3 regions of the Rahnella sp. CFA14(1/10) genome follow, and region 3 is predicted to be linked to each of the others. Evidence: predicted binding sites of a transcription regulator. Region 3 holds the regulator's gene; each other region holds the start of a gene.
The links. The regulator CRP, encoded in region 3, controls carbon source genes, mostly activating them, when cyclic AMP is high. The targets are predictions, from matches to a motif close to ATGTGANNNNNNTCACAT.
Positions count from the first base shown of each region.

Region 1: a site for CRP is predicted at 4,502-4,519, ahead of rhaB (rhamnulokinase). Genes of this name have one in related genera too.
Region 2: a site for CRP is predicted at 5,624-5,641, ahead of msrB (peptide-methionine (R)-S-oxide reductase MsrB). Genes of this name have one in related genera too.

Region 1 covers NZ_SEWS01000005.1:22,078-29,722, forward strand. Annotated here, with positions in the region: gene fucO (lactaldehyde reductase) at 1-643, opposite strand, end outside; gene rhaD (rhamnulose-1-phosphate aldolase) at 780-1,604, opposite strand; gene EVX52_RS11050 (L-rhamnose isomerase) at 1,657-2,913, opposite strand; gene rhaB (rhamnulokinase) at 2,910-4,394, opposite strand; gene rhaS (HTH-type transcriptional activator RhaS) at 4,734-5,561, shown strand; gene rhaR (HTH-type transcriptional activator RhaR) at 5,645-6,517, shown strand; gene rhaT (L-rhamnose/proton symporter RhaT) at 6,546-7,580, opposite strand.
Region 2 covers NZ_SEWS01000002.1:421,245-428,889, reverse strand. Annotated here, with positions in the region: gene yeaG (protein kinase YeaG) at 1-1,053, opposite strand, end outside; gene EVX52_RS05585 (MipA/OmpV family protein) at 1,584-2,333, shown strand; gene EVX52_RS05580 (aldo/keto reductase) at 2,444-3,298, shown strand; gene EVX52_RS05575 (D-hexose-6-phosphate mutarotase) at 3,381-4,250, opposite strand; gene gapA (glyceraldehyde-3-phosphate dehydrogenase) at 4,417-5,415, opposite strand; gene msrB (peptide-methionine (R)-S-oxide reductase MsrB) at 5,766-6,179, shown strand; gene EVX52_RS05560 (YeaC family protein) at 6,275-6,547, shown strand; gene EVX52_RS05555 (carbohydrate ABC transporter permease) at 6,640-7,455, opposite strand; gene EVX52_RS05550 (carbohydrate ABC transporter permease) at 7,455-7,645, opposite strand, start outside.
Region 3 covers NZ_SEWS01000006.1:11,622-19,266, reverse strand. Annotated here, with positions in the region: gene EVX52_RS13090 (YccS/YhfK family putative transporter) at 111-2,186, opposite strand; gene crp (cAMP-activated global transcriptional regulator CRP) at 2,248-2,880, opposite strand; gene EVX52_RS13080 (OsmC family protein) at 3,243-3,650, shown strand; gene EVX52_RS13075 (phosphoribulokinase) at 3,654-4,523, opposite strand; gene EVX52_RS13070 (YheU family protein) at 4,675-4,920, opposite strand; gene EVX52_RS13065 (hydrolase) at 4,917-5,912, opposite strand; gene EVX52_RS13060 (LysE family translocator) at 6,013-6,615, shown strand; gene EVX52_RS13055 (ABC transporter ATP-binding protein) at 6,670-7,645, opposite strand, start outside.

The DNA.
Region 1 (7,645 bases), on a different contig from region 3:
CTGTCGGGTCAGTCAGCGGATGCGCGCCGACGGAAACATAGGCTTCGATGGCGTGGGTCAGCGCATCCATGCCAGTCGCGGCGGTGACACTGGCCGGAATTTTGAGCATCACTGCCGGATCGTCCACGGCGATATCCGGGATCAGACTGGTGTCGATGATCACTTCTTTCACCTGACGCTGGCTGTCGATGATCACCGCATTACTGGTGAGTTCTGCCGCTGTGCCTGCCGTAGTATTAATCGCCACCAGAAAGACACCCGGTTTACTGACTTTGCCGATACCGGAATACAGGGTGGCAGGGCCCGGATTGGCGGTCAGAATTTTGATGCCTTTTGCGGTATCAATCGGGCTGCCGCCACCGAAAGCAATCAGATAATCGCACTGGTTTTCCTGATACAGACGGAAGCCTTCATCAACATGGGCGGAGGTTGGATTCGGCACTACGCCGCCGTAAATGGCATAAGGCAGTCCGGCCTGTTTGAGTGCGGAGAATAAATTGTCGAGCAGACCCAATTCGATTAACTGACCATCGGTCACGATAAGGGCTTTACCCTGTGGTTTAGTCGCCAGCATTGCAACCATATCTTCGATTGCGCCCTGACCGTGGAGGCTGATTTTAGGTAAGGCCAACATGAAACTCATAAAAATTCCCTCTATAGAGTAAGTAAAATAGGTGTTCTGCTGCCTGCTGCTCCGGGGTCTTTGCCATTTCCTGCTACGGGGAACATCCGCTGTCCCCCGTGCATGATTTATGATGTCAGGAGCATAAAGTGCCTGATCAGGCTTTTAATGCGGCCTCGAAAGGTGTGACTTCAAAACGTTTGCCGAGGGCAATCAGTTCTTCAGTCTGGATAGTTTGTTTCATCCCCCCCATGGAAATCACTTTCACCAGGATCTCCGCTGATTTTTCGGCGGTGTCGATCAGGCCAAAAGCGTCGTCCAGCGTCGGGCCGCAACCGAAGATACCGTGGAACGCCCACAGCACCAGGCTGTGATGTTGCATCCGGTCGGAAGTCGCTGCTCCGATACCATCGGTGCCCGGCACCATCCACGGTACAATCCCCACGCCGTCGGGGAAGACCACCAGACATTCCGTGCTGCATTCCCACAATTTGCGGGTGATCTTGGCGCTGTCGAGTTCAAGCACGTACGTCAGTGCGATCAGGTTGGTCGCATGGCAGTGCATGATGACGCGATCCTGACCGTTGGTGACACGTTTACGTACGGCATGTGATTGCAGATGGGAGGCCAGCTCCGAAGTTGGCAAGCCGCCTGCGGTCAGACCCCACAGGATTTTGTAACTGGCACCTTTATCATCGAGCTGAATAACGGTCAGCGCTTCTGACGGGGCCAGTTGCACATTACGGAAAAACTTACCGGAGCCGGTCACGATGAAATATTCGTTGGCCAGATCGGGCGCGTGCTGAGTCAGCTCAACCTGACGTGGCTGCGCGTAAAAATCATTTATATAAGGTGCGACGTCTTCCGGTAACAGACGCATGCTGACGTTGCCGCCGTTACGTTCATCCCAGCCTTTCAGCCACATATCGGTGGTCGCCTTGACCATACCTTGTACAAACCACGAGCTAAATAATGTTTTCATCGGTGCTTTCCTGCGAATAAGGTGAATGCGTTTCTGGTGTGTTCAGCGGCACTTAACGTTTTGCCAGCACGCTGGTTTCGTAATGACGAATGGTATCCAGCCACTGACCGCCAACCGGTACGTCGTGACGCTGGCAATACATGTCCCATACGGCCTGCCACGGCAGGGATTTTTGTTCTTCCAGCAGGGCCAGACGCGCGGTGTAATCGCCTTCTGCTTCCAGCTGTTTCAGTAAACTGGTTGGTTCGAGCAGGGCTTTCAGCAGGGCTTTTTTCATATTGCGGGTGCCGATAACCCAGGCTGCGATGCGGTTGATCGAAGCATCGAAGAAATCCAGGCCGATATGCACGCGGTTGAACAGATTATGGCGCACGATTTCGCTGGCGATGGCTTGTGTCTCGTCGTCCAGCAGCACCACGTGATCGCTGTCCCAGCGTACCGGACGGCTGACGTGCAGCAGCAGGCGGGGCACATATAGCATCGCCGCAGAGATTTTGTCGGAAATCACTTCGGTTGGATGGAAGTGACCGGCATCGAGGCACAGCGCAGTGCCGCGACTGGCAGCGTAACCGAGATAGAATTCGTTTGAGCCGACGGTGTAGCTTTCAGAACCGATGCCAAACAGTTTGCTTTCGACGGCATCGATGTGTTCGGTGATATCAAACTTCTCAGAAATCACTTCATCAAGTGCGCTCATCAGGCGCTGGCGCGGTGCCAGACGGTCTACGGTGATGTCTTTCATGCCATCCGGCACCCAGATATTCATCACTGACGGTGTGCCCAGTGCACGGCCAAACGAGGCGGAAATGCGGCGGCTGGCCTGGCAATGTTCAATCCAGAACTGACGAATTTCCGGGTTCGCGTGTGACAACGTGAAGCCGTCTGCGCTCATCGGGTGTGAGAAACAAGACGGGTTGAAGTCCAGACCCAGTTTGTTTTTCTTCGCCCAGTCAACCCAGCCGGTGAAGTGCTTCGGCTCGATTTCATTACGGGCTACGGGTTGATCGGACTCCAGATAAATCGCATGCAGATTCAGACGGTTAGGGCCGGGTATCATGGAAACTGCCAGTTCCAGATCAGCGCGGAGTTGCTGAGCGTTACGCGCTTTGCCGGGATAATTACCGGTCGCCTGAATGCCGCCGGTCAGGCTGCCTTCAGGGTTTTCGAAGCCAGCGACATCATCCCCCTGCCAGCAATGGATAGAAACGGGCAGGGTATCAAGTTGTCTGATTGCAGCTTCGGCATCAATACCCAGCTGTGCAAAGCGTTCTTTGGCAAGTGTCCATGCTTGATCGATAGATGAAGTCATACTGCGAGTTCCTCATTGGCGTGACAGAGCGCCTGAAAGCGGCGCCAGTGAATAGCGAAATCCGCGTGAATACGGGGAAGGTAATGGTGTTGCTCAAAATTCGTGGCAACAATGCGACGAAATTCAGCGGTATCGTTGACGGCGTTCAGCGCCATCAGCTGGCAACCGATATTGCCCAGCGTTGAGGCCTCGACCGGGCCTGCGCTGACGCGTACCTGACAGACATCAGCACAAAGCTGGTTCAGGAACTGGTTCTGGCTGCCGCCGCCAACGATATGGATATCTTCCAGCGGTGCCCCTTGTAACTGAGCAAGTTGCAATGCAATTTTGCGGTACAGCATGGCAAGGCTGTCGAAAATACAGCGAGCCAGTTCAGCCGGGGACTCCGGTACCGGATCACCCGTTTGACGGCAGGCATCACGAATGGCAGCGACCATGGAGGGAGGATTGATAAAGCGATCTTCGTTCGGGTTAATCAGATAAGTGAACGGCGTGACGTTTTTAGCCAGCGTGATGAGTGACGGTAAATCCTGGATGTTCAGTTCGCGGCAAACCCGCTGAAACAACCATAACCCCATGATATTTCTTAATACACGATAGCTGCCATCAATGCCGCCTTCGTTAGTGATATTGTCGTGAAGTGCCTCAGCATGGTTAAAGGCTTGCGGGCTTTCAATGCCCATCAGCGACCAGGTGCCGGAACTGAGGTAGGCGCTGTGTGAACGGGTCAGCGGGGCGGCAACCACCGCGCTGGCAGTATCGTGCGTCGCGACGCTGAATACCGGCACGCTGCGGCCGCGGGGGCTTTTCCACACTCCCCGGGAATGACCCGGCTGGGTGGGTTTTTGTAACCAGCGGCGTGGTACACCCGCCAGTTTCAGCAAGTCTTCGTCCCAGTCACCGGTGGCGAGATTGAGCATTTGCGTGGTGCTGGCGTTGGTGTATTCCCAGTTCAGTTTGCCGGTGAGGCGGTAAAAGAAATAATCCGGGATCATCAGCATGTGAGCCGCTTTATTGATGATGTCAGGCTGCTGTTCGCTCAATGCACGCAGTTGGTAAAGTGTATTAAACGGCATGAACTGGATGCCGGTTTTCTGGTACAAATTTTCACGGCCAAACTGCTGTTCCACCCGCGCCATCACGCCTTCCGTGCGGTTGTCACGATAAGCAACCGGCAAACCGACCCGCTGCCCCTGAGCATCAAGCAGGACGTAATCCACCCCCCAGGTATCAATCCCGATACCGTCAAGCTGAACACCGGACGCATCAAGGCGATTCAGCCCTTCAAGAATGTGTTTTTCCAGCGCATCAAGGTCCCAGGTATCGTGACCATCAACGCGGATCAGGTTATTAGGAAACCGGTGGATTTCTTTCAATGTCAGCGTTGCTGCCGGATCGGGATCCTGACGGGTAAATGTCGCCAGCATCACCCGGCCGCTGGAAGCGCCGAGGTCAATAGCGGCAAGATGGTGAGTTGTCATAGCGGCCATTCCTTATCGAAGATATGGCCAGTGTAGGGGGAGCGCCTGAAAGGCACCTTCCGGTGATTGCCACCGGTTTTGGCAGGATGGCAGCATTAAAAAGGTAGATGCGAGGCAGATCACATAATGCTCCAAAGCTGGCTGAAACAGGGCTATCCGCAGCTGAGTAATGCGGCATAAGCGATTGTGATCTTTGCCGCAGATCTGCATCAGGGCAGAGGGAATCTTTGAAATATGACCGTTTATGATGCTTTTACTGCCGTGGTTTGAAGGCAGGAAAGCAGGCCGCAGGGTAGGGTTGTTCCCCGAAGCACAGTGATTTTGAACCGGAGGTGATACATGACGTTACTGAGAGGTGATGATTATTTTGCGGCGCCTGAGCTGACCGTGACGGTTGAGCGCCGGCTCCCACAAGATGTATTCCCGGAGCACTACCATGATTTCCATGAAATTATGCTGGTGGAAAGCGGATCAGGTGTGCATATCTTTAACGACAACCCTTATACACTGACGGCCGGTGCGGTCTGTTTCGTGCGAGCCAGTGATCATCATCTGTTTGAAAATGTTGATAACTTACGTCTGACAAATGTGTTGTTCCGCTCACCGAAGGCGTTCCGTTTCATTCAGGACGTCAGCCACTTCCTTCCTCAGGAACATCACTATCAGTCTCAGATCCACTGGCAGCTCAGCCCGTGTGTACTTTCACAGGTGCTGAACTGCATTACACAACTTGAAGCACTGCCGGACAGCGTTGAAATGGAACATATCGCGACCCGTGAAAGTCTGTTTTTACAATTGCTGATCCTGCTTTATCAGGATTGTTTCCAGCCACAATTGCGAGATACCTCGGAAAACAGGGTCAATCAACTTTTGCAATGGCTCCAGTCGCATTACAGTGAGGAAGTGAACTGGACTGAAGCTGCAGAACGCTTCTCACTGGCGCTGCGAACATTACATCGTCAGATGAAGCATTACACTGGCATGACGCCGCAGCGGTATCTTAACCGGCTGAGGTTGCTGGAAGCGCGCCGTCGTTTACATCATAGCGATCAAAGCATTACCGATATCGCTTATGCCTGCGGGTTCAGTGACAGTAACCACTTCTCGACACAGTTTCGTCGGGAATTTTCGGTGTCGCCAAAACTCATGCGTGATCAGTTGCGTTAAACGGCACCTCTCGCAGTTTCCGGTATGTTTACCTGAGTACTGCCTCGTTTATTTTGTCGTCAAACGGGTGAGAGATTGCAAATATGTCGTTGAAATTGAATAAAAATGATTTCTTTCTGACCGACATGAATTCGGTGGTGGTGGCTGAACGCCATCCCCAGGCCGACTTTCCGAGTCATGACCATGATTTTGATGAACTGGTTATTGTCTGGCGCGGTAATGGTCTGCATGTCTGGAACGATATCCCTTATCCCATCACCTGCGGTGACCTGTTTTATATTAATTCACGGGACCGGCATAGCTATGAGTCAGTCAACGAACTGGCACTGGATAATGTGCTGTTTTGCCGTGAGCGTTTCGGGCTGGCGGCCGACTGGTCGCAATTATTGCCGGGCGAGAATGTCAGCCAGGAACAACGTTACTGGCGGCTGAGTACGCTTGGCATGTCAGTTTTGCGTGATAAAGTGGATGAGCTTGCTAAAGAGTGTATGAAATCGGAGCCGCTTTCGGTGCAACTGAGCGAAGCCCTGCTGATGCAGCTGGCACTCTTGTTATTACGCTTTCGCCAGCGGCCGGACAGTGGCGCGTTACCGGATGCGCATCAGCTGGATTTATTGCTGATGGCCCTGCGGGCAAATATCGCCGCTCCCTTCCACCTTGAAACGTTTTGCCTGCAACATCAGCTTAATCCGCGTGCTTTACGTTCGCTGTTCAAGCAGCACACCGGCATGAGTGTGACCCATTATTTACGTCAGCTGAGGCTTTGCCGGGCGATGAGTTTGCTGCGTTATGGCAACATGACAATCAGTGATGTGGCCGCTGAATGCGGCTTTGATGACAGTAACTATTTTTCTGTGGTGTTCAGTCGGGCAAGTGGTGTTTCGCCGCGTGACTACCGGCAACGTTTTACACAGCAGGCCGGTAAAATCCTTTTATCCTCAATGACCGCAGAATAAATTCTGCGGTCATTAAGCGATGCAGCGCTTACAGTGCCATACCCAGACCGACAATATTTGCCGCCAGAATAATCACCAGCGCACCGATGCAAAGCACACGTACCGGTTTTTTGCCTACACCGAGCCATTCTTTCAGCACCAGACCGACGATGCCCCCGCACAAGACGTAGAAACTCATGTGCAGCATCCAGCTCATGTAATCATATTCTGCCGGAATGCTGGCATGACCCCAGGCGTAGAAGAAGAACTGCAGATACCACATTACGCCGCCAATAATGGAGAAGATCGCATTCGTAAGCAGCAGGGATTTCGCCACCGACATATCGGCGCGCAAAGAGAGGGTTTTACGTGTTGCCAGACGGATAAAGCAGAAGCCGAGGTTAACTACCGCACCGCCGCCCATGATCACCACATAACTCGGCAGGGCGACATACAGCGGATCAATCCCGAGCGCGCGCGCCGCTTCGTGCATGGGCACTGCAGCGCTCATGGCGAAAGACATCCCCGCAGAGAAAATTCCGCACATTACAGCCAGAATCAGCCCTTTACGCAGATTGAACTCTTCAGCTTTAATACCTAATGCTTTTTCTTTCAGGAAGCCCGCATAGCTGACAATGGCTACACCAATGACCGCAACAAATACGCCGAGCAGGGTGAGCTGGCCACCTAATGTGCCAAACAGAATGCCAATTTTGCCCTGCAAAACAGGCGTCATTAGCGTCCCGATAATCAGGGTAATGCCAATGGCGATGCCTATCCCCATCGACATGCCGAGATAGCGCATGGTCAGACCGTAATTGATGTTACCGATCCCCCACATGGCGCCAAACAGAAAAACGGGCAACAGAGTGGCAAAACTGAATGAACCGTAATAGGCCCAGAAATCAGGCAATAGCACGTAGCTGACCGCCCAGGGCAGAATGATCCAGGAAAAAAAGCCGCCAAGCGACCACATGGTTTCCCATGACCAATGTTTCACTTGTTTGAATGGCGCATAGAAGCAAGCTGCGCTGGCTGCCCCTATCAGATGCCAGATGATCCCTAACACTATCGAACTGTTCATACACCGGACCTTTTATTATGTAGAGTAATGGGTAAGCAAAAGCGCTGCTGTTAGCTGATCCTGCA
Region 2 (7,645 bases), on a different contig from region 3:
GAGCTCACTGTTGCTGAGCAGTTTATCGTAGATTTTCATCTCTTCAGACACACGCAGGCAGTATGGCACTTTGACGATGTATACACGGTCAAGGAACGCTTCATTATTCTTGTTGTTACGGAACGTCACCCATTCAGATTCGTTGGAGTGCGCCAGAATAATGCCATTGAACGGCAGGGCGGAGATCCCCTCCGTACCGTTATAGTTACCTTCCTGAGTCGCCGTCAGTAACGGATGCAGCACTTTAATCGGTGCCTTAAACATTTCGACGAATTCCATTAAACCCTGGTTTGCGCGGCATAATGCACCGGAATAACCGTAAGCATCCGGATCGTTTTGCGCGTGGTTTTCCAGTTTACGGATATCCACTTTCCCGACCAGCGCGGAAATGTCCTGGTTGTTTTCATCGCCCGGTTCCGTTTTAGCGATGGCGATTTGTTCGAGAATCGACGGCCAGACTTTCACGACTTTAAACTTCGTGATGTCGCCCCCGAATTCATGCAGACGTTTTGCCGCCCATGGCGACATGATCGTGCCGAGATAGCGCGGCGGAATGTTGTATTCTTTTTCGAGAATATGCGCATCTTCCTGCGGGTTAAACAGGCACAGCGGGTGATCGTTTACCGGGCTGCGTTCGCCGTTGGCGCTCAGCACGTAAATCGGGACGCGTTGCATCAGGGATTTCAGCCGTTCGGCCAGTGACGATTTACCACCACCCACCGGGCCCAGTAAATAAAGGATTTGTTTCTTTTCTTCCAGACCCTGCGCGGCATGTTTCAGGTAGGAGACAATCTGTTCAATAGCCTCTTCCATGCCGTAAAATTCTTCAAATGCAGGGTAACGTGCAACAACACGGTTCGAGAATAAACGCGACAGGCGTGGTTCAAGCGCGGTATCTACCATCACTGGTTCACCGATTGCCATCAACAGACGTTCCGCCGCATTGACATAAGCACTGCGATCTTGCCGTGCAATGGTAAGAAATTCCTGCAGTGTGAACTCTTCGTCCTTGGCAGCCTCATAGCGCTGGCGATAGTGGTCAAATATGTTCATACGATGCCCGTCCTTCGTTATTTTACCCTTCGTCTCTGGAACCACCAACGTGCTGTAATTCCAAATATTCGGGTAACGCACAGGTTAATGAGAGCTTTTTCAGCGCCCCCGGAAGAAAGATCTCCCACCTGATTACAGCAACCCTTATGCCAACTTGCAGAACCCTTCAAAGCTGACAGTCTTGATGATGTGTCACTGTCAGACCCGGTGGGACGGGCAACCGTTCAGGCTAAGTCTTTCATCTATTTATAAGCGTAGTTTGGCATTAAGAAAATTTCCTCTATGGTTTAGGCGTTTTTTAAGTCATATCAATGACTCAGTTATCAGGAATGCTCTGAAAAGCCTTACAGGACGTGCTCTGCAGAGCGGAAGTTGTTTCTTTAGTCATTTTTATTTCATATTTTGCAGTTAAATTGTGCGATCGCCACGGTTTTTCCGGAGATGTCTTTTTATAGGCCGAAAATTGCTAAGCGCGACGTTTACGGTTCATTTAAACTAGCGATGATTTTTTACTTAATGGAATTAAGACAATGAAAATGATTAATCTTAAAACACTGTCACTCGCCGGCGCGGCAGTGCTTTGCAGTCATGTTGCCGTTGCAGGGACCTGGCAGCTGGGTGCTTCAGCGTTAGTTGCCCCTGATCCGTATCGTGGGAATAACGATCATGTTTACCCGGTGCCGATCATCAACTACGACAATGATGACTTCTACTTCCACACCCTGATGGCGGGTTATTACTTGTGGAATGATGACGTCAACAAACTCAGCATCACCGGCAGCTACTTTCCATTAAGCTTCGACCCAAGTGACAGCGATGATAAGCGCATGAAGCGACTTGATAAACGTCACTCAACACTGATGGCTGGTCTGGCTTATTCGCATAACGCTGAGTGGGGGACTGTCCGCGCCAGCTTTAATGCCGATACGCTTGACACCAGCAACGGCATGACCGCTGATCTGGGTTATCTGTATGCGATTAAAGGGGCTAACTGGGCTGTGGTGCCGGGCTTTGGCGTGACCTGGTTCAGCTCGAATCTCAATGAGTATTATTATGGCGTCACCAAAGACGAATCTCGTCGTAGTGGCTTCGAAAGCTATTCCCCGGGCGACAGCTTTAGCCCGTACGTCGAAGTTTCCGCTAAATACAACTTCACGCCTGACTGGCAAGGATTCGTGACCGGCCGCTACCTGCGCCTGTCCAGTGAAGTGACTGACAGCCCGATCATTGAAAAAGAATGGACAGGCGTACTGTGGACGGGAGTGACTTACACCTTCTGATCTGATGCACTGTTCTGGTGAGTGATGTGCACAGTAATGGGGCGATTCGCCCCATTTGCACATTTATGGTTCAACGGGCTTTTCACCCATGACCCAACCGGAGGAAACAGATGAAAGCGAAAACCGTGCAGTTGCCTGATGGCACGACAATACCCGCAATCGGACAAGGTACCTGGTATATGGGGGAACGGAACAGCGACCTCCGTGCCGAAGTGAAAGCCTTACAGCAAGGGTTGGATAGCGGTATGACGCTGATCGATACCGCAGAAATGTACGCCGATGGCGGCGCGGAGAGGGTGGTAGGTGAAGCCATCGCCGGTCGTCGCGATGATGTGTTTCTGGTGTCAAAAGTCTATCCGCACCATGCAGGTGGTGCGAAAGCGATTGCCGCCTGTGAGCAGAGTCTGAAGCGATTAAAAACCGATTGTCTGGATCTGTATCTGTTGCACTGGCGTGGTTCGATTCCGCTACATGACACTGTCGCGGCGATGGAAACATTGCAGCAATCGGGCAAAATTCGCCGCTGGGGTGTCTCTAATCTGGACACTGACGATATGCAGGCGTTGTGGAAAATCCCCGGTGGCAATGAATGTATGACCAATCAGGTGCTGTATCACGCGGCGGCCCGTGGCATTGAGTTTGACCTGCTGCCATGGTGTGAGGAGCACAGTGTTCCTGTGATGGCCTATTGCCCGCTGGCACAGGCAGGAAAGTTACGTCACGAGGTGCTGACGGCACCGGTGATCCAGGAAATCGCCCAAACACGGGGTGTCAGCGGTGCACAGATTGCACTGGCCTGGGTAATACGCACGGGTAATGTCATCGCCATTCCTAAAGCGGTACAACCCCAGCACGTGAAAGAGAATGCGGCGGCGTTGACGCTTAGCCTGACGGAAGAGGAAATAGCACGAATTGACACAGCGTTTCCGGCGCCGGATCATAAAACGCCGCTGGACATGGTCTGACATCAGCCCTTCATATCAATCATCTGACGACAAAAAGGGGCAAAATTGCCCCTTTTTCGTCTTGATTACCCCCACAAACCGGTTATTTCCGGATTGAGAAGGTCACCGCCAGACGCGCCGGGGCAGCATGTGTTGATTTATGTGTCTGGGAAACCTGCGCTGTTTCCACACACACCATGGTTTTATACCCATCATCCGGCATATCAGCCATGCTCACCGAGAGTGCTGAACCCGGGTTCCAGGCCACTACATCAGCATTATTTTCATGCGCAACAACCAGCGTACGTTTCAGAACCGGATCAACGATTTCGCTGGTGGCTTGTGGCTGGGTATAGATGCGGTCAGTCTGGCCCGTGAAGGTCAGGTCACCTTCTTCCTGCTTGGCTTTTGCGCCATCGACTTTATCGATAAAGCTGTTGCCCAGACCTTTGATGCTGACACCGGCGATATCACCAATGTTGAAATAAGTGTGCAGGGCGCTGTTGGCTTCGAAATCACCGGTAGATTCCAGCTCGATATGGCAGGTTGAGCCGAGTGTGAAGCGTGCGGTCAGCGTGAACTCATGCGGCCACAACTCCAGCGTTTCAGGGGAGCTTTTCAGCGTTAAAGTCAGTACTACACCTTCAGCAGTTTCCTGACGATCAGTCAGTTCCCATGCCACGTTACGCGCGAAACCGTGGGAAGGTTTGCCTGCCGGACCAAACCACGGCCAGCAAATGGGAATACCGCCACGAATCGCGACGCCTTCTTTGAACGCACTGGCGCTGCTCATCCACAGTACAGGTGCTTCGCCTTCAGGCTGCCATGACAGCAGATGCGCGCCTTGCAGGGCAATCGCAGCACGTACTTTAGGATGGGTAACCACGAGCACCGGCAGTTCGTCGATAAGACGCTGGCTGACGGAGGTAGAGATCTGATTTACGACCGGAAGAGAAAAGAGTTGTTCTGTCATTATCTAAAGTCCTGTCAGGGTTAAACAATTACGATTTTGAACCAAGACTACACATGAACCAAACCTGTCTGTTTGATCGCACTCATGTGCTGATAAAAAAGTGCATCCGACAGAAAGCAAAAGGGCGACTTGCGTCGCCCTTCAATCAGTTCATCCACATTACCAATTATTTGGAAACGTGAGCGATCAGATCCAATACTTTGTTTGAGTAGCCAGTTTCGTTATCGTACCAGGAAACCAGTTTCACAAAGTTGTCGTTCAGCGCGATACCTGCTTTCGCATCGAATACGGAAGTCAGTTTTTCGCCGTTGAAGTCGGTAGATACTACGTCGTCTTCGGTGTAACCCAGAACGCCTTTCAGATCGCCTGCTTCAGAAGCTGCTTTGATTACTGCGCAGATTTCTTTGTAAGAAGCTGGTTTTTCCAGACGTGCAGTCAGGTCAACAACAGAAACGTTAGGAGTAGGAACGCGGAACGCCATACCTGTCAGTTTACCGTTCAGAGCCGGGATTACTTTACCTACAGCTTTAGCTGCACCGGTAGAAGAAGGGATGATGTTCTGGGATGCGCCGCGGCCGCCGCGCCAGTCTTTGTGAGACGGGCCATCGACAGTTTTCTGTGTTGCGGTAGTTGCATGCACGGTGGTCATCAGCGCTTCAACGATACCGAAGTTGTCGTTGATAACTTTAGCCAGTGGTGCCAGGCAGTTAGTGGTGCAAGATGCGTTAGAAACAATTTCCTGACCTGCGTATTCTTTATGGTTAACACCCATAACGAACATTGGCGTGTTGTCTTTAGAAGGACCAGTCAGAACAACTTTCTTAGCGCCCGCAGTGATGTGTTTACGCGCAGTTGCATCATCCAGGAACAAACCTGTCGCTTCAGCTACAACGTCAACGTTAACTTCGTTCCATTTCAGGTTAGCTGGATCACGCTCAGCGGTAACACGGATGGTTTTGCCATTAACAACCAGGTGACCGTCTTTAACTTCAACAGTACCGTTGAAACGACCATGAGTTGAGTCGTACTTCAGCATGTATGCCATGTAGTCCGCGTCTAACAGATCGTTGATTGCTACGATCTCGATGTCAGAACGTTCTTGAGCAGCACGGAAAACAATGCGACCGATACGGCCAAAACCGTTGATACCTACTTTGATAGTCATATATTCCACCAGCTATTTTTTTAGTGAATAAAAGGTTGGTTGTAAAATTACAAAAACCTTGCTGAGCGTCAAGCGGAATCGTGTCAATTATTGCTGTAAGTCAAAGCGACGACCTACTGCTGCTCGCTTATTGCACGTTCCGGTTTTTTAATCGGCTCACAACCACATGGGGGCGAAAAACAGAATATAAAGAGCCGGATGAACAAGAGTGTGATCGCCATCACAAGTTGTAAGCTGGCTAACGCTGATGCCATACAGTTTAGGACAAAACAGACAGACTCGTTGTTAATTTTTTGTTATTATAAACTGTTATTTACGTTGATTTTTATATTCGTCAGAGAACGAAAACTATGGGCATAGAAACTAAATCCTCCTGTACACTCGAACAACTCACTGAAATACAACGTTATGTCACACAGAAACGCGGCACTGAACCCCCGTTCACCGGAAAGCTGCTGCACAACCGCCGCGAAGGGATTTATCATTGCGTGGTCTGTGACTCAGCCTTGTTCTACTCTGATACCAAATACGATTCCGGATGTGGCTGGCCAAGTTTTTATCAACCCGTTCACCCGGATGCGATAAATTATCTCACTGATAATTTGCATAATATGGCGCGTATTGAAATCCGCTGCACCTGCTGCGGGGCCCATTTGGGACATGTTTTCCCGGATGGCCCGAAGCCGACGGGTGAGCGTTACTGCATAAACTCTGCTTCAATGAGCTTCACTGATGGCAAAAGCGGCGATAAAACCGCCGGTTAATGCGTATGAAAATGGTGATGTAATCTAACCGACAAAATCGATTCAGCTATTATTCAAGCCGTATGAATAATCGCGCACGAAAACGAGGTGCCCAGATGGAAATTAATCAACTTATTGATGTGATGACGCCGGAAATTTATTCACGCCTCGCCCTGGCTGTTGAACTCGGGAAATGGCCCGATGGTGTCGCACTGACACCGCAACAGAAAGAACACAGCCTGCAGGCCGTAATGCTGTACCAGTCGCGTCACAATGTTGATGCCCAGCATATGAGCATTGGCACGGACGGGCAGATCGTTACGAAAAGCAAGCAGGAACTGAAACAGCAATTCGCGCAGGATATGCTGATTAAGCTTAAGCCTGAGTGAGTGCCCTGCTAGCGAAAGGGGGGTGACTGATAAAAGGCGCAGATGAGCGCCTTTAAGGATGAATTTTTTAAGGCAGCGGGAAGATATTGGCTCTATTTGACGGCACCTTCCGTCACGCCGCTGATAAATTTGCGCTGAAATGCCAGAAATACCGCCACGATGGGCAGAATAGCAATCATGGCACCGGCCATCAGTTCCGGAATATTTAAGGTGTTTTTATTCTGGAAAAACATCATGCCGATCGGCAAAGTGCGCAGTTCATCTTTATTGACCAGGATCAGCGGGATCAGAAACTCGTTCCAGGTCCAGATAAACAGTAACAGCGACAGCGTTGACAGCGTTGGCCAGATAGCCGGTACCAATATCCCCCACAAAATCTTGCTGCGGCTCGAACCGTCCATCACAGCCGCTTCGACCAGCTCTTTCGGCACCTGCTGGAACGCAGTGGCGACCATTAGCGTGCTGAAGGGGATCGAAAGCGCAACCTGCGGAATAATCAGCGCCAGATAAGTGTTTGTCATGCCCACCCAGTGCAGCTCATGGTAAAGCGGAATAATAAAAGCTTCCGAAGGTAAGACCATGCCCAGCCCCAGCAAAAATGCCAGGAATTTTTTCCCCGGCAGGCGCAAAAAAGCAAAACCAAATCCCGACAAAATCCCGGCAAAAATGCTGATGACGATCACCGGAATGACCACAATCACTGAATTCAGAAAGTAAACATTAAAATGACCTTCGCGCCAGGCGGAAAGATAGTTGCCGAGTTGCAGGCTGCCCGGCAGGGTGAAGGCTCCCTGAAACAGTTCTGCCTGGGTCTTGAAAGAGGTCATCAGGGCCAGCAAAAAGGGCAGAATAGTCATTATTGCTATCAGCCAAATCACACTGCGTGAGAAAAGAGAAGTGCTACGCATTAACGACGCTCCCTGAGTGCCAGATGGATTAATCCATTTAGAATAAACACCATCACCATACCGATAATCGCCACAGCGGAGGCATAGCCAAAATGGCGTAAGTCAAAACCTTGTTGATACATATAAATATTAGTGACCAGAGTCGAAGTACCAGGCCCGCCATGGGTCATGACGTAGACCAGGTCGAAGG
Region 3 (7,645 bases):
CGCGGTGAGTTAAGCGATCACGGCAATTGAAAAGCCGAAAGTTTCTCCATTTCAAAAAGCAGTCTGGCTGCAAGCCAGTAAAAAGGGGGATTTGAAAGGGGTCTCCCCCTTCACGCCCGCCGCGTCAGCCAGATCCCATGATGTGGTCGTTGCTTCCACGCCAGTGACGAGATCGTATGCATTACGCTGAGATGTGAAATCACGCGCCGCAGGTGGCGTTCCATTTCGGTCAGCGGCATATCCGGATGAAGTTCCGGCGCATTAAACAGATTATTCTCGCTGCCCGGCCCGTCATAGAGCAGTCGTTGCTGGCAGCTTTGCAGTGCGATTTCGCAGGTCTGCAAATATTCCGTCGCCAGTTTTTCCGGCAACATATAATGTTCGCGTGCGAGGATTGTCATCGCGTTGATATGTTCGACCACAAACTGGCTGTGTGTCACCCATAACCGCATGTCTGCCAGATAATGCGAGTTAAAGCCGGGCTCCTGCATCGCCTGGTTTAAAGAAGTGAACAGCTTATTGTGCGCCTGATTGACCTGCATACGGGTATACGCCAGTTTTGCGGTGTCGGGGTTTTCCTCAAGCAGCAGACGGATAGCGTCCTGATACGTTTCCAGCGCCTGATGCGCGTTCTGGCGCAGCAAACCGCTTTGCCATTGCGGCCATAGCCAGAGGGTGCCACCGAAGGCCAGCGCACAGCCGAGCAGCGTATCGACCAGTCGTGGTATCAGAAAATGCACACCGTTCATCGCCAGTAGTTGCAGGGTATACACTGCCGTCACCGTCATGCCGACCATCGCCAGCCCGTAATTTTTGCGTAAAACCGTATAGGACAACAAGGTGATCAGCAGCATGCACAGCAGCGTGGTGCTTTCCGGTAGCGCCAGTTTTAACAATCCTGAAGCAATCAGCAAACCTGCCAGCGTACCGAGCGCACGGTGCTGGATCCTGACCCGAGTGGCGTTATAGCCGTTCTGGCTGACCAGCATGATAGTCAGCAAAATCCAGTACGGTTTGGGCAAATTGAAGAACAGCCCCAGGCTGCTGCCAATCGCCAAAATAATGCCCAGACGCGCGGCATTACGCAGGGCCACGGATTTGAAAGAAAGATAGCTTTTTAGCGCAGTCCAGAAGGGCAGCCGTGGCTGGGTGCTCATCAGATCGCGCCGGTATAACGGGCGCTGGGTCCGCAGCAGGCGCGCAATGCGGCTGAAATGGTAATAACAAAACTGGCCAACCGGATTGTCCGGGTTACGCGCGGCGATTTTCTCCAGCGCAGCCAGCTCATTGGCCATGGTAAAGCGCTCAGATAAACGGTGATAAAGAATATCGCCGGCAATCACCCGAAGACGGGTGGAAATCACCTGCGCATTGCGGCGGATTACCGCTTCTGCATGGCTTTCCTCAACCAGTTTCTGTACTTCCTCCGGCTGATGCAGGCTGACGGTAATGTGCTCCTGCAAATCGAGAGCAACCTGAAAAAGCTGAAACAGTCGCTTATGGTGATGATGATGTCCGTGTTGTGGCAGCATGTGTAATTGCTGATAAAGCAGGGCAATCAGGTCGATAACCTGCTGCTGACGGGTAAGTAATGGCGGCAACGCCGTCTCGGGATCGGTATGTTGCGTCAGCAGACTGTACTTGGCCTCGAAATAATCCGCGAGTTGCAGATAAAGCTGGCTGAGCGTTTCGCGCATAGGCTGTTCTTGCGAAATACGAAACCACACCCAGTTAAACACCCCGTACCAGGCTGTGCCTGCTGCGAACAGCACCGGTGCCTGCCACATCGGGCGCACGCCGACCATACTCAGTGTGAAAATAGTGGCTACCAGCGCGCCGGGTAACAGGCGCGCATGTAACGGGCTGATTTCACCGGTAACGCCGAGCAATAACGCCAGCGATAGCATGATCAGCGGCAGCGGAACGTGCCAGTTTTCCAGCATCAGTTGCAGCAGAATGCTGCTCACGGCAAACAGTGAACCGCCGACGATCAGACGTTTGAAAAAGCGTTTGTGCGGGGTATCCAGACCGGCGATGTTACAGCAGGCCGGGCAGAGGGAAAACAGCAGACCCATTTGCAAGTTGCCAAACAGCCAGCAAATGCCAACAGGCAGGCACAACACCAGCGTCTGGCGCAGCGCGTAATTCACTTCAGGATGGTAAAACAGTTTTCGCCATAACGTCATGGGTAAAGCTTAGCCCATAAAAAAGGCGCGACAGTATTCTGCCGCGCCAATTTTCGAGGGATTAACGTGTGCCGTAAACGACAATCGTTTTCCCGTGTGCGGAGATCAGGCTCTGATCTTCCAGCATTTTGAGGATTCGTCCGACTGTTTCACGTGAACAACCGACGATTTGGCCAATTTCCTGACGGGTAATCTTGATTTGCATCCCGTCCGGATGGGTCATTGCATCAGGCTGTTTAGCCAGGTTGAGCAACGTTTGAGCGATACGACCGGTTACGTCGAGGAAGGCAAGGTTGCCGACTTTCTCTGACGTCACTTGCAGACGGTTGGCCATCTGCGCGGAGAGACGCATCAGAATATCCGGGTTAACCTGAATCAGCTGGCGGAACTTTTTATACGAAATTTCAGCCACTTCACAGGCAGTTTTAGCACGTACCCAGGCACTACGTTCCTGACCTTCTTCGAAGAGTCCCAGCTCACCGATGAAGTCACCTTGGTTAAGGTAGGACAGTATCATTTCCTTGCCTTCTTCATCTTTAATCAGGACAGCAACTGACCCTTTCACGATGTAGTAAAGCGTTTCGGCTTTTTCACCCTGGTGAATCAGCGTACTTTTAGAAGGATACTTATGTATATGACAGTGAGACAGGAACCATTCAAGAGTCGGGTCTGTTTGTGGCTTGCCGAGAACCATTAGCTATTATCCTCTGTTGTTATCGCTGCCCAAAATCACAGGGCTCAGAGTTCCCTGTATGGCACTTCAAATCCAAAGCGCCCTTTCAGCATATAACTCCCCAGAAATGCTGCAAGCGGATGTCGGAGTGCAACAGCCTGTTTATTGCTGTTAACACCGTGGGTTCTGTTCTTAAACCGCAAAAACCGTCACCGCAATTTACTGGAAAGTATGTTTCGGCTTTGTTTGTAGCACAGGTTTGAGATGCTGTCTTCTGTTGTCTCGCTTCAGCATGATGGCGATCGGGTTACGTTGCCAGATTTTGGTCTAAAGGGTACTCTGAGAGCAGATTTCTAAAAGTTTATTCACCGGGAGAATAGTTCATGCACGCACGTGTCAAATGGGTTGAAGGGCTGACCTTTTTAGGTGAGTCAGCGTCGGGTCATCAGATTTCAATGGATGGTAACGCGGGCGATAAAGCCCCAAGCCCGATGGAAATGTTACTGATGTCCGCAGGCGGCTGCAGTGCAATTGACGTGGTATCTATTTTACAGAAAGGCCGTAATGACGTGCGTGATTGTGAAGTGAAGCTGACTTCACAACGCCGCGAAGAAGCGCCGCGTCTGTTCACGCATATCAATCTGCATTTTATCGTCACCGGTAAGGATCTGACCGATAAGATTGTTGAACGTGCGGTCAGCCTTTCTGCCGAAAAATACTGTTCAGTGTCTCTGATGTTGGGTAAAGCGGCCACCATCACCCACAGCTTTGAAGTGATTGCAGCGGAATAAAGTTTACTCGATTTTCTTACCTTCCATCAGGCGCTGCACCAGTGGCGCCATGATCAGCTCCATTGCCAGCCCCATTTTCCCACCTGGTACCACCAGCGTTTTGATGTGCGAGATAAATGACCCCTGCAACATTGCCAGCAGATAGGGGAAATCGATGTCGTCCAGTCCCTGGAAATGGATCACCACAAAGCTTTCATCCAGTGACGGAATGGCTTTTGCTGCGAACGGGTTTGAGGTGTCGATAGTCGGCACACGCTGGAAGTTGATGTGGGTGCGGGAAAACTGCGGCGTAATGTAGCTGATATAATCATCCATCGAACGCACGACGGAATCCATCACTGCTTCACGTGAATGGCCACGCTCCCCGGTATCGCGCACCAGTTTCTGGATCCACTCCAGGTTAACGATAGGCACAACGCCGACCAGCAAATCGACCTGGGCGGCGACATCAATTTTGTCTGTCACTACACCGCCGTGCAGGCCTTCATAGAATAAGATATCCGTTGGTTCCGGCAACGCCTGCCATGGCGTAAACGTGCCCGGCACCTGATTATAGGGAACCGCTTCGTCATAAGTATGCAAATACTTACGTGAACGGCCGGTGCCGGTTTTGCCATATTCGATAAAGCTTTTTTCCAGCAAACCAAAGTCATTGGCTTCCGGCCCGAAATAACTGATGTGGCGCCCGAGATCGCGTGCCTTACGGATCGCCGCATCCATTTCAGGACGGGTGAAATGGTGAAAACTGTCGCCTTCCAGCTCCGCAGCGCGTAAGCCAAGCTGTTGAAATATTTTACGAAACGCCACGCTGGTGGTCGTGGTGCCTGCACCGCTCGAACCGGTAACGGCAATAACAGGATGTTTGGCTGACATAAATGCTTTTCTCCAGAAAGGGGATACAGGCTGGCGTGACGCGGTCTTTTCTGTGGTTGAAAATGTAGTGCCGTGCTGCGCATAATTAAGCCTATTGTTACCATATTTATTCGCGAAGTGACAGGTTGTCACAACCTGCTTTCGAGCGGCTCTACCCGTCCTGCGGCACTTCTTCCTGCCCGGCGCGGAACTGACCGCGTGGCATAATATTCAGCGTTTCATGCAACTCTGACCATACCAGCACAATATCACCGCTTTTCAGCTGACGTTTCACGTCATCGACTTTTTGTTCCAGCGATCTTTCCTGCTCGCCGTAATCGGTGCCTTCGCGCAATACGAAGGATTCCACCACGCTGGTGAGCAGTTCAGGATCCAGTTCCTGCCAGGGAATAATCACTCTGTTTTTTCCTTAGTCTTATTTTCTAAATAGGGGGCGATCCAGGCCGGAATGCGTTGTTCCAGCCACATTTGGGGGTTACGTAAGCTGCCGGACACAAAGCCGACATGTCCGCCATGTTCCGTTAACTGATATTCCACGCAATCCGGTAAATCTTCTGCTTTCGGGATGACGTCGGGTGTCATAAACGGATCGTCTTTGGCGTGGATAATCAGCAGGGGGGTTCTGACCTGTGCCAGTAACGGCAGACCGCTGCACCGGCGGTAATAATCCAGCGCGTCGGTAAATCCGTGCGCTTTTGAGGTAATAGCATCGTCAAATTCACGAAGACGACGCATGGCTTTCAGTTGCGCCAGCGTGACGGGCAATGTCCCAGGGTATTTTGCCAGCTTACGCGAGGCATTGCCTTTGAGCTGACCGAGCAGATAGTGCTGATAAATCCGTGATGAACCGCGTTCCAGCCGGTAAGCGCAAGGTTCCAGCATCAGCGGTGCGGAGACCACCACGGCGGCGCTCAACGTACAATTTTCGCCTTCCTGCCCGAGATAACACGTCAACATATTGCCGCCGAGTGACACACCTACCGCGCCGGTCGGGACTTCGCCATAGGTCTCATTGAGCCAGTGAATGAAAAAGCGGGCATCTTCGGTTTCACCGGAATGATAAATACGCAGCAGCTTATTAGGTTCACCGCCGCATCCGCGGAAATGCATGACCACACCAAGCCAGCCTTTGTCTTTCCACGCCTGCAATAAGCCGTGCGCATACGGGCTGTAAAAGCTGCCTTCCAGGCCGTGAAACAGGATCATGCGAGGTTTATGTCGCGCCTGTGCCGGATCTTCACTCCAGGCTAAATCCAGAAAATCGCCGTCCGGCGTATCCAGCCTTTGCCAGTGAGGTTTAAGTGTTGCATGCCGTCTTATCAGTCGCGGGAGTAGCGTCTGGATGTGCGGATTACTGGCCCCGCGTAAGGGGCGAAAGGTTTCAACCATAAGATGAATAAATTTCTCTTAAGAGGCTCTTGTGCGATCAATATCACGCTGTTAGCTTCAATGCTATCGCACATCTTTCGGGTCGGAGAACCCAAATTAAATGGAACCTGGTTTATTTTTATCGATGCTTGGATTTTTATGGGTCGCCGCCATTACCCCCGGCCCGAACAATATGTTACTCACCACGTCTGGCGCTAACTTTGGGTTCTTCCGTTCACTTTGGCTGATGGTCGGCATTATGCTTGGTATGCAAAGTATTTTGCTGCTGGTGGCCTTTGGTGTCGGCGGTCTCATCACGATTTATCCTGCGTTACACCTGTTTCTCAAAATCGCCGGTAGCCTGTATCTGCTGTGGCTGGCGTGGAAGATTGCAACGTCTGCCTATGAAAAACTGGAAACCGGTGCGCCGCCGCCAAAACCGATCCGTTTGTATCAGGGCTGGTTGCTGCAATTTCTTAATCCGAAAGCCTGGCTGATGGGACTGGGTGCGGTCGCGAGCTTCAGTCTGGCGGGCGCCGCCTATAATCCTTCGATTGCCGGTATCAGCCTTGGGATGTTCCTGGTGAACCTGGTATCGGGCATCATCTGGCTTGGCTTCGGCACGGTGATTGGTCGCCTGCTGCGCAGCAAGCGTGCGTGGTACACTTTTAACATTGCGATGGGTATTCTGACCGCCGCCTGTGTGCTGTTAATCTGGCATTAATTTACAGACCAAAAAGGAGCCATCACGGCTCCTTTCCCGTTTGTGAGCATACGATCAGCTGTCGATATCAAAAGTTTTAGACATTTCTTCCAGTTGTTCCTGGGCATCGAGCCAGGTCATTTCAGTCTCTTCCAGCGCACCTTTCACTTTGGTCTGCTGTTGCAGACACTCCGTGAGATCGGCCTTACGGCTGATGTCATAAATGGCGGAGTCGGCCAGACGGGCTTCAATTGCTGCCAGTTCGGTACCCAGTTTCTCCATCTGTGCTTCCAGCCTGGTGATTTGCTTGCGCAGTGGCTGAGTCTGGTTGCGGAAATCGGCTTCGCGACGTTTCTGATCTTTACGCGATTGCGCACTGTTAACGCCGCCGTCTTTAGCCGGTGCATCCTGCTGGCTTTCCTGACGCTGAATGTCCACCAGCCATTGCTGATAATCTTCCAGATCGCCGTCGAACTGTTCCACTTTGCCGCCGTGTACCAGATACAAATCGTCAGTAGTGGAACGCAATAAGTGGCGGTCATGCGACACGACAACCATCGCACCCTCAAAGTCGATCAGCGCTTCGGTCAGTGCCTGACGCATGTCGAGATCCAGGTGGTTGGTCGGTTCATCAAGCAGCAGCAGGTTAGGGCGCTGCCAGACAATCAGCGCCAGCACCAGGCGCGCTTTTTCACCGCCGGAGAACCGCCCGGTAGGATCCGTCACTTTATCGCCGTGGAAACCAAATCCGCCGAGATAATCGCGCAATTGCTGTTCGGTTTCTTTATTCGCCAGACGCACCAGATGTTGCAGCGGCGAATCTTCTGCGCGCAGGAACTCCAGCTGATGCTGAGCGAAATAACCGAGTTTGACGCCTTTTGCCAGCCCAATGTCCCCGTGAAGCGGCGGCATGGTTCCGGCCAGCAGTTTGATAAGCGTCGATTTACCTGCACCGTTACGGCCGAGTAAACCGATACGTGAACCCGGCACCAGATTCAGTTTGATCGACTCCAGAATCGTGGTGTCGCCATAACCGGCGCTGACCTTTTCC